One region of the Acidovorax sp. LjRoot66 genome, then DNA from elsewhere that is predicted to be linked to it. Evidence: riboswitches for the same ligand, from Rfam matches in the RefSeq annotation. Region 1 holds a riboswitch; the other holds the start of a gene.
What was found. Region 1 has a riboswitch for glycine ahead of ACSQ3Y_RS31300 (D-amino acid dehydrogenase). Riboswitches for the same ligand answer to the same signal wherever they lie in the genome.

Region 1 (4,451 bases):
AGGCGCCACGCGCACTGACCGTGGCTGAGCTCAGAACCCTGGGCATCGAGACCGTGACCACAGTGCTGCAATGCTCGGGCAACGGGCGCGGCTTCTTCCCCAGCAAGCCCAGCGGCACGCCGTGGACGGTGGGCGCGGCAGGCTGCGTGGTCTGGAGCGGGGTGCCGCTGCGCAACGTGGTGGCCGCCCTGGGTGGGCTGGCGGGCGGTGCTGCCTACCTCACGGGCACGGGCGGCGAGAAATTGCCCGAGGGCGTGGACCCGCTCTCGGTGGTGGTCGAGCGCTCGGTGCCCATCCAGGCGCTGGAGAATGCCATCCTGGCCTGGGAGATGAACGGCGAGCCCATGCCGCTGGCCCATGGGGGGCCGCTGCGCCTGGTCGTGCCGGGCTACCAGGGGGTGAACAACATCAAGTACGTCAAGCGCGTGGCCTTCGGTGCCGAGCAGTCGCAGGCACGCATCATGTCGCACGGCTACCGCATGTCGCCACCCGGCACCAAGGCGGGCCCCGAGCAGCCCTCGGTGTGGGAGATGACGACCAAGTCCTGGATCAACGGCCCCCTGCCCGAACAGGGCACGCTCAAGGCCGGCATGGTGCAGGTGCATGGCGTGGCGTTTGGCGGCACGCGCGGCGTGAAGGGCGTGGAGGTGTCGGTGGACGGGGGCAAGACCTGGCAGGTGGCCCAGCTCATCGGGCCTGACCTGGGCCGCTTTGCGTGGCGCCAGTTCGTGCTGCCCGCACGCCTGGCCGCAGGGTCACATGAACTGCTCAGCCGCGCCACCGACACGGCAGGCAACGTGCAGCCCGAGCAGCGCGAGGAAAACCTGGGCGGCTACAACAACACGAGCTGGCGCGACCACGGTGTGACCGTGGTGGTCGCTTGAAGCGGTGCGCATCTTGCGCACCGCAGCCGCGGCCTGGCTGCTGGCGCTGATCGGCAGCGGCGCCTGGGCCGCAGATGCCGGCGAACTGGCGCGGGGCAAGGAGCTGTTCGGCAAGATCCAGCCCTCCTGTGCCGTGTGCCACACGCTGCAGGCGGCCGGGGCCGAGGGGCAGGTGGGTCCCATCCTGGACGAGCTCAAGCCCAATGCCGAGCGCGTGCTGCGCGCACTGCGTGCGGGCATTGGCGTCATGCCCTCCTATGCCGACAAGCTCAGCGAAAAGGACATGCGGGCCTTGGCGCACTTCGTGGCGCAGGCCAGCGGCGCTGCTCCCTGAGCGTCAGGCCTTGTGGGCCGCTGCCGTGGGCAGCCGGCTGGGTGCCGCGCTGTGGGGCATGCCCGTGAAGGCAAAGTCCAGCTCGGGCGCCAGGCCGCTCACGATGCGCGCCAGCGACTTGCCCGAGCCGCAGGCATGCGTCCAGCCCAGGGTGCCGTGGCCGGTGTTGAGGAACAGGTTGCCGAGTTTCGTCTTGCCGATCAGCGGCACGTTGCTCGGCGTGGCGGGGCGCAGGCCGGTCCAGAACTGGGCCCGGCTGGCATCGCCCGCGCCGGGAAACAACTGCTCCACGCGGCGCACGATGGCGTCGCAGCGCACCTGGTTGAGGTCGCGGTTGTAGCCGTTGAGTTCGGCCGTGCCGGCAATGCGCAGGCGGTCGCCGCCGCGCTCGCTGGTGTAGCGCGAGAACACGAGCTTGTACTCATCGTCGGTGAGACTCACCTGGTGCGCCATCGATGCATCCTTGACCGGCATGGTCACCGAGTAGCCCTTGGCCGGGTAGATCGGCAGGCGGATGCCCAGGGGCTGTGCCAGCAGCGGGCTGAACGAGCCCATGGCGAGCACGAAGGCATCGCCGTGCACGCGCTCGAAGCGGCCTTCGGCGGTGGTCAACTCCACATGGTCGATGCGTCCGCCCGCCTCGCGCAGCGCGGTGATGTGGTGGCCCAGGCGGAACTGCACGCCCGCAGCCTCGCACAGGCGCGCCAGCTCGCGGGTGAAGGTGTTGGCGTCACCGGATTCGTCCTCGGCGGTGTAGGTGGCACCGGCCAGTTGCGGGCGGATGTGGGCCAGGGCCGGCTCGATGCGCACGGCCTCGTCGGCGCTGATGACCTGGCGCTCGCAGCCGAGCTGGCGCATCTGCTCGGCCGGGGCCAGGGCGCCGTCGAACTCCTTCTGATCGGTATAGAAATGCAGGATGCCCTGCGTGCGCTGGTCGTAGGCAATGCCGGTGGCGGCGCGCAGCTGCTGCAAGGTGTCGCGGCTGTAGGTGCCGAGGCGCACGATCTGCTCGATGTTGTGGCGCGTGCGCGCCGGCGTGCAGTTGCGCAGGAAGGACAGGCCCCAGAGCCACTGGCGCATGTCGGCACGGATGCGGAACAGCAGGGGGGCATCTTCCTTGCCCAGCCATTGCAGCACCTTGAGCGGCGCGCTCGGGTTGGCCCAGGGCTCGGCATGGCTCACCGATATCTGGCCGCCGTTGGCAAAGCTGGTTTCCGCGCCGGGCGCGCCCTGGCGGTCGATGACGGTCACCTCGTGGCCAAGTTGCTGCAGGAAATAGGCCGAAGTCACGCCGAGCAGGCCGGCGCCAAGAACGATCACACGCATTTTGAAAGCCTCTGGAAGGGCAATCGCCGGGCCTGTCGGTGTCGCTGCGGGTGTAGGTCTCAACAACGCGCAGCGGGCACGTCATGGCCCGGCTGCCGCTCCCCCTGTCCTTGGTACCTGAGAGATTCACCGCCGCCCCTCATGGGCTGCGGCTTGCTCCTTCGGTGCGCTACATGGCGTAGCGGCTCTCCAGACGGCCTTGATGAATGGTGCAGTACGGAACCTGAGCGTGCATGGGAGTTTGCGCCTTCGGTGAAGCGGGCGGTGCCGCTTGCTCTCCTGCGGGGGCCATTCTAGGGCGAGGCCAGCGCACAAAAGCGAACGCCGCAGCTAATGTGCGGCGTTCGTTGCTGATACAAGACCGGGCAGTGGCCCGGTCAGGTGTCAGTTGCGGCGCGGATTGTCAGGGTTGCTGTCGCGGCGGTTCGACACGCCATCGCCATCGCGGTCCCGGTCGTTGCGGTTGGCAACGCCGTCACCATCACGGTCCCAGCCGCCACGGCGCATTTCCCAGCGGCCATCGCGTTCCTGCCAGGTGGGCTGGCGGTAGGCGTAGCCCGGGCGTGCCTTGACCCAGTGGCCGGCGACCCAGACGTGGCGGCCGCCACGCCAGTCCCAATGGCCTTCTTCCCAGACCTGGCCACGGCGTGGGCGTGGCACCGCTTCACGGCGGGGTGGTGGAGGGGCGGGGATCACCTGGTACCCCTGGGGGCCCGACTGGATCACCACGGTACCTTGGTGCACCGGCTGGGCCGTGGCTACGGACGAGAGGCTTGCCAGGGCCAGGGTGGTTGCAATAAGGGCTGCGTAAGTGGTTTTGTAAGCCATGGATGACTCCTTTTTCAATGTTGTTGTGTCGCCTTTGTATGGTGGGCAGGCAGCAGTGCCACGTCTGTAGGCGCTGCGCCTTGGTGCCTGTAGGCGAGCGGGGCCGGCGCCACCAGGGTAGCCGGCAGGTCCCCGTCAGTTGCGGTAGGGGTTGTCCGGGCGGCGGTCGTGGCGGTTGGGCACGCCATCGCCATCGCGGTCCCAGCCGCCGGGGCGCATGTGGTGGCGGCCGTCGCGCTCTTCCCAGCGCGGTTCACGGTAGCTGTAGCCGGGGCGGGCCTTGACCCAGTAGCCCTGGATCCACACGTGGCGACCGCTGCGCCATTCCCAATGGCCGGGCACCCAGGCCATGCCACGGCGTGCATGGGGTGGCGCTTCGTAGCGGGGTGGGGGGGCGCGTGGTATTGCACCGGGGTGACCTGCAGCGGCGCCAGGGCGGGGCGCTGCACGGGGTGTTGGTAGTAAGGGGTGCCGGTCTGGATGACGACGGTGGCGCTGGGGGATGCCAGCGCCGGGGCAATGGCACCCAGCGACAGCAAGGCCAGGGAAGCGACGGCGAGGGCGATGCGGGCCATGAAGGTCTCCTTGGAAATGATTCCTTGCGGAACCGGAGCCTTGATCGTGGGCGCTTTGCGTCAAGCCGGTGTAGTGCTCATGCGAAGAGTTGTAAGTGTGTGTTGCTGCAGCGCGGCTTGCGCACCCAAAGCGTGATTTATGTCACGTCAGCGGACCAGCAGGGCCAGCGCCGGCGGCAGCACCAGCCAGAAGCCTGACACCGGCATCAGCACCACGCCTGCCAGTACCAGCGCCAGCAGGCACCAGCCCATGGGCCGCAGCGCGACGGCCGGCTGGCTGCGCTCCAGGGCCGTCACTTCCCACGCCAGCAAGGCCAGCACAGCGCCGAACAGCAGGAACCAGACGGCGGCACCCAGGTGCATGTCGTCTGCCACGGCGTTGAACACGCCTCGCTGCCACAGGATCTGCCACTGCGGGACAAACAGGACGGCCGCCGCCAGCGTGTGCAGCACGGCCACGGCCAGCAGCCAGCGGCCCTTCCAGGGGCGGGCAGCAAGGGTGGA
Region 2 (4,451 bases), 1.7 Mb from region 1:
TGGTTGGCCCTGCCCCATGAAAAATGCTTTTCTGACTTTTGAGCGCTGGACGACCTCCATCGCGATGCTGGCCGCCTGCGCCATGCTGGCCGTGGCCTCGTCGCTCGGCATGTTCCAGATCGTGACCCGGTTCGTGCTGGAGCAGCCTGCCGAATGGACCGAGGTACTGATCCGCTTCAGCCTGATCTGGATGGTGTTTCTGGCCATCCCTGCCGCCTTTCGCCAGGGGGCGATGGTGAGTGTGGACGTGCTGTACCGCTGGAGCCCGCCCAAAATGCGGCGCATGCTCGACTGGGTGGTGTCGCTCGCCGCGTTGGCGCTGATCGGCGTGATCATCTGGTGGGGTTGGGACTATTCGGTGCGCGGAGGCGTGCAGAGCATGGCCGGGCTGGAGTCGGTGTCGATGTTCTGGGCCTACCTGGCCATGCCTGTCGGCGGCCTGTTCTGCGTGGTCGGCATCATCGGCAACCTGATCGATCCCCTGCGCATGGAACTGGAGACGGCCCAATGAGCCTGGTCATGATTTCAACGATGGTGCTGTGCTTTGCACTCACCATCTCGGTAGCGGTTTCCATCGGCCTGGCGTCCATCCTCGGCATCCAGGCCTCCAATGCCAACATGCTCATTTCCGTCAAGGAGATGTTCGCCTCGATCAACAAGTTTCCGCTGGCGGCCATCCCCTTCTTCATCCTGGCGGGCAACCTGATGGAAACCGGCGGGATCTCGCGCCGCCTGGTCGAGTTTGCCAAGAGCATCGTGGGCGGCGTGCAGGGCGGCCTGCCCATGACCTGCGTGCTGACCTGCATGATCTTCGCGGCGGTGTCGGGGTCCTCGGTGGCCACCACCTTCGCCATCGGCGCCATCCTGATCCCGGCCCTCATCAAGCACGGCTACCCCACGAGCTATGCCGCAGCGCTGCAGGCCACCAGCGCCGAACTGGGCGTGATCATTCCGCCCTCCATCCCGATGATCCTCTACGGCGTGAGCGCCGAGGTGTCGATTGGCGAGCTGTTCATCGCCGGCTTTGGCCCCGGGCTGCTGATCAGCTGTGCGCTGATGCTCTTCGTCTGGGCGTACTGCAAGTGGAAGGGCTGGGGCAAGACCGATGGCGAAGGCCGCATGCCCTTCGGCAAGGCCACGCTGCAGGCCGGCTGGGCGCTGCTGATGCCGGTGATCATCCTGGGCGGCATCTATGGCGGCGTGTTCACCCCCACCGAGGCATCGGCCGTGGCAGTGTTCTACGCCCTCGTCGTGGGCGTCGTGATCTACCGCGAAATCAAGATCCAGAACTTGTTCGCCATCCTGCGCAAATCGGTCATCTCCTCGGCGGTGATCATGTTCATCATCGCCAACGCGGGGCTGTTCGCCTTCCTGATCACCCGCGCGGGCGTGCCCGATGCAATCGGCCGCTGGCTGGAGTCGGTGCTGCAATCGCCCACCCTCTTCCTGCTGGGCGTGAACGCGGCCCTGTTCGTGATCGGCATGTTCATCGAAACCAGCGCCGCCATCATCGTGCTGGCCCCCATCCTCGCGCCAGTGGCCATGCACTTCGGCGTGGATCCCGTGCACTTCGGTCTCATCATGGTGGTGAACCTGGCGCTGGGCATGATCACCCCGCCCTTTGGCGTGAACCTGTTTGCGGCCTGCACGGTAGCGCGCATCTCGCTGGACCGGATCATCAAGCACCTGCTGCCCTTCGTCGGCGTGATCCTGGTGTGCCTGATGCTCATCACCTATATCCCAGGCATTTCGCTCGCGCTGCGCGATCTGGTGTATTCAAAGTAGTTAGAATTCACCCGGTCAGGAGAGAGCCTTCCTTCGAGAAGGCCGCCGAAGGCGCAGGGACACCCCGAACGCTCAGGCAAAAGGACTGGCAACCGCCTGCAGGGATGCAGGCGTTCCCTTGCTGGAGAGAGGTGGCCGCGCAGCACAGCGCGCAGGCCATCCACCGAAGGAGCAAGCCGCAGCCGCCAGCCAGGGCGGTGCGGTGAATCTCTCAGGTAAAGCGGACAGCAGGGCAAATCCCGCGACCTCATTGAGGGTCGCGGCCCCTATTTGCCCGGAGTCCGCCCCATGTCTGCCCCTGCCGCCAACGCTGCCCCCCTGCTCACCACGCCCCTGAACGCCCTGCACCTGGAGCTGGGCGCCCGCATGGTGCCGTTTGCCGGCTACTCCATGCCCGTGCAGTACCCCGCCGGACTAATGGCGGAGCACCTGCACACACGCCAGGCCGCCGGCCTGTTCGACGTCTCGCACATGGGCCAGCTCCAACTCATCGGCCCGGATGCCGCAGCCGCCTTCGAGACCCTGGTGCCCGTGGACGTGATCGACCTGCCGGTGGGCAAGCAGCGCTACGGCCTGCTGTTGACGGATGAAGGCACCATCATCGACGACCTGATGTTCTTCAACCAGGGCAACGATACGCTGTTCGTGATCGTCAATGGTGCCTGCAAGGTGGAAGACATCGCGCATATCCAGGCGCGCATCGGCCAGCGCTGCGAAGTTGCACCCATGCCCGACCACGCCCTGCTGGCGCTGCAGGGCCCGCAGGCCGTGACCGCCCTGGCCCGCCTGGCGCCGGGCATCGAAAAACTGGTGTTCATGACCGGTGGCAGCTACACCATTGCCGGCTGCGACTGTTTCGTGACGCGCAGCGGCTACACGGGCGAAGACGGCTTCGAGATATCGGTGCCGGCCGCCCAGGCCGACACCCTGGCCCGCGCCCTGCTGGCGCAGCCCGAGGTCAAGCCCATCGGCCTGGGCGCGCGCAACTCGCTGCGCCTGGAAGCCGGCCTGTGCCTGTACGGCAACGACATCGACACTACCACCACCCCGCCCGAGGCGGCGCTCAACTGGGCGATCCAGAAGGTGCGCCGCACCGGCGGTGCGCGCGCGGGTGGCTTTCCTGGTGCCGACAAGGTGCTGGCGCAGATCGACAACCCCGCCAGCCTGGCGCGCAAGCGCGTGGGCCTGGTGGCGCTGGAGCGTGTGCCCGTGCGCGAGCACACGCCCCTGCAGAGCACCGACGGCCAGGCCATCGGCGAGGTCACCAGCGGCCTGCTCGGGCCCACGGTGAACGAGCCCGTGGCCATGGGCTACGTCACGCCCGCATTTGCCGCCATCGGCACCCGGGTGAACGCCATCGTGCGCGGCAAGGCCATTCCCATGGAAGTGCGCGCCATGCCCTTCGTGCCCGCCAACTATTTCCGGGGCTGAAGCCCGCCCTGGCACGGCCCCTGCGTGGGCCGATGCCGCTTACATTGCAGATTCCTTCATTTTTCAAGAGCCACAGGAGCTTCCCCATGACCGTCAAATTCTCCAAAGACCACGAATGGATCAACGCCGCCGACGCGGCTGCCGCTGTCGTGGGCATCACCGTGCATGCCCAGGACGCCCTGGGTGACGTGGTGTTCGTGGACCTCCCCGAAGTCGGCAAGACCTTTGCCCAGGGCGAAGTCGCCGGCGTGGTCGAGTCTGTCAAGGCCGCAGCTGACGTGTACATGCCCGTCTCGGGCGAGATCGTCGAGGTCAACGAAGCCCTGCGCGCCGACCCCTCGCTGGCCAATTCCGATCCCCTGAACGCCGGCTGGTTCTTCAAGGTCAAGCTCAGCGATGCCGGCCAGCTCGACGCCCTCCTGAGCGAGACCGACTACACCGAGTTCGCGAAAAACGCATAACTGCAACCGCCCCTGCCTGAGACCTGCCCCATGTTGATGCAATCCGCCCTGCCGCTCGGCGCGCTCGAAAACACCACCGAATTCCTGCCCCGCCATATCGGCATCGATGCGGCCGACGAGGCGCACATGCTGTCGGTGATCGGCGAGGCCTCGCGCCGCGCCCTCATCGAGAGCATCGTGCCGCGCTCGATTGCGCGCAGCACGGCCATGGACCTGCCGCTGCCTGTGACGGAAGCGGCGGCCCTGGCAGAGCTCAAGGCCATGGCAGGCAAGAACCAGGTCCTGAGGAGCTTCATCGGGCAGGGCTACTACGGCACGCACACGCCGGGCGTGATCTTGCGCAACGTCCTCGAGAACCCGGCCTGGTACACGGCCTACACGCCCTACCAGGCCGAGATCTCGCAGGGCCGCATGGAGGCGCTGGTCAACTTCCAGACCATGGTCTGCGACCTGACCGGCATGCCGATCGCCAACGCCTCCATGCTCGACGAGGCCACGGCCGCGGCCGAGGCCATGACGCTGGCCAAGCGCTCTGTCAAGAGCAAGAGCAACCGCTTCATCGTGGCCGGTGACGCGCACCCGCAGACCATCGAGGTCATCCAGACCCGCGCCAGGCCGCTGAACATCGAGGTGGTGCTGGCCAATTCCGCGCCCGAGTGGCACGCCGCTCTGGACGGCGACTACTTCGCCGTGCTGGCCCAGTACCCCGCCACCAGCGGCCGCATCGACGACCTGCGTGCCGACGTGGAGAAGGCCCACGCCAAGCAGGCCGCA

Region 2: it holds a riboswitch for glycine, as region 1 does, so the genes downstream of both, gcvT (glycine cleavage system aminomethyltransferase GcvT) here and ACSQ3Y_RS31300 (D-amino acid dehydrogenase) in region 1, are expected to answer to the same signal.

What each region holds. Positions count from the first base shown of each region.
Region 1 is NZ_CAXUQU020000001.1:6,676,757-6,681,207, reverse strand. It holds gene ACSQ3Y_RS31310 (sulfite oxidase) at 1-884, shown strand, start outside; gene ACSQ3Y_RS31305 (c-type cytochrome) at 898-1,218, shown strand; gene ACSQ3Y_RS31300 (D-amino acid dehydrogenase) at 1,222-2,544, opposite strand; glycine riboswitch at 2,639-2,747, opposite strand; gene ACSQ3Y_RS31295 (YXWGXW repeat-containing protein) at 2,929-3,372, opposite strand; partial or broken gene ACSQ3Y_RS31290 (YXWGXW repeat-containing protein) at 3,508-3,947, opposite strand; gene ACSQ3Y_RS31285 (DUF6463 family protein) at 4,095-4,451, opposite strand, start outside.
Region 2 is NZ_CAXUQU020000001.1:4,962,909-4,967,359, forward strand. It holds gene ACSQ3Y_RS23300 (TRAP transporter small permease) at 17-511, shown strand; gene ACSQ3Y_RS23305 (TRAP transporter large permease) at 508-1,785, shown strand; glycine riboswitch at 1,792-1,883, shown strand; glycine riboswitch at 1,897-2,023, shown strand; gene gcvT (glycine cleavage system aminomethyltransferase GcvT) at 2,074-3,216, shown strand; gene gcvH (glycine cleavage system protein GcvH) at 3,303-3,677, shown strand; gene gcvP (aminomethyl-transferring glycine dehydrogenase) at 3,708-4,451, shown strand, end outside.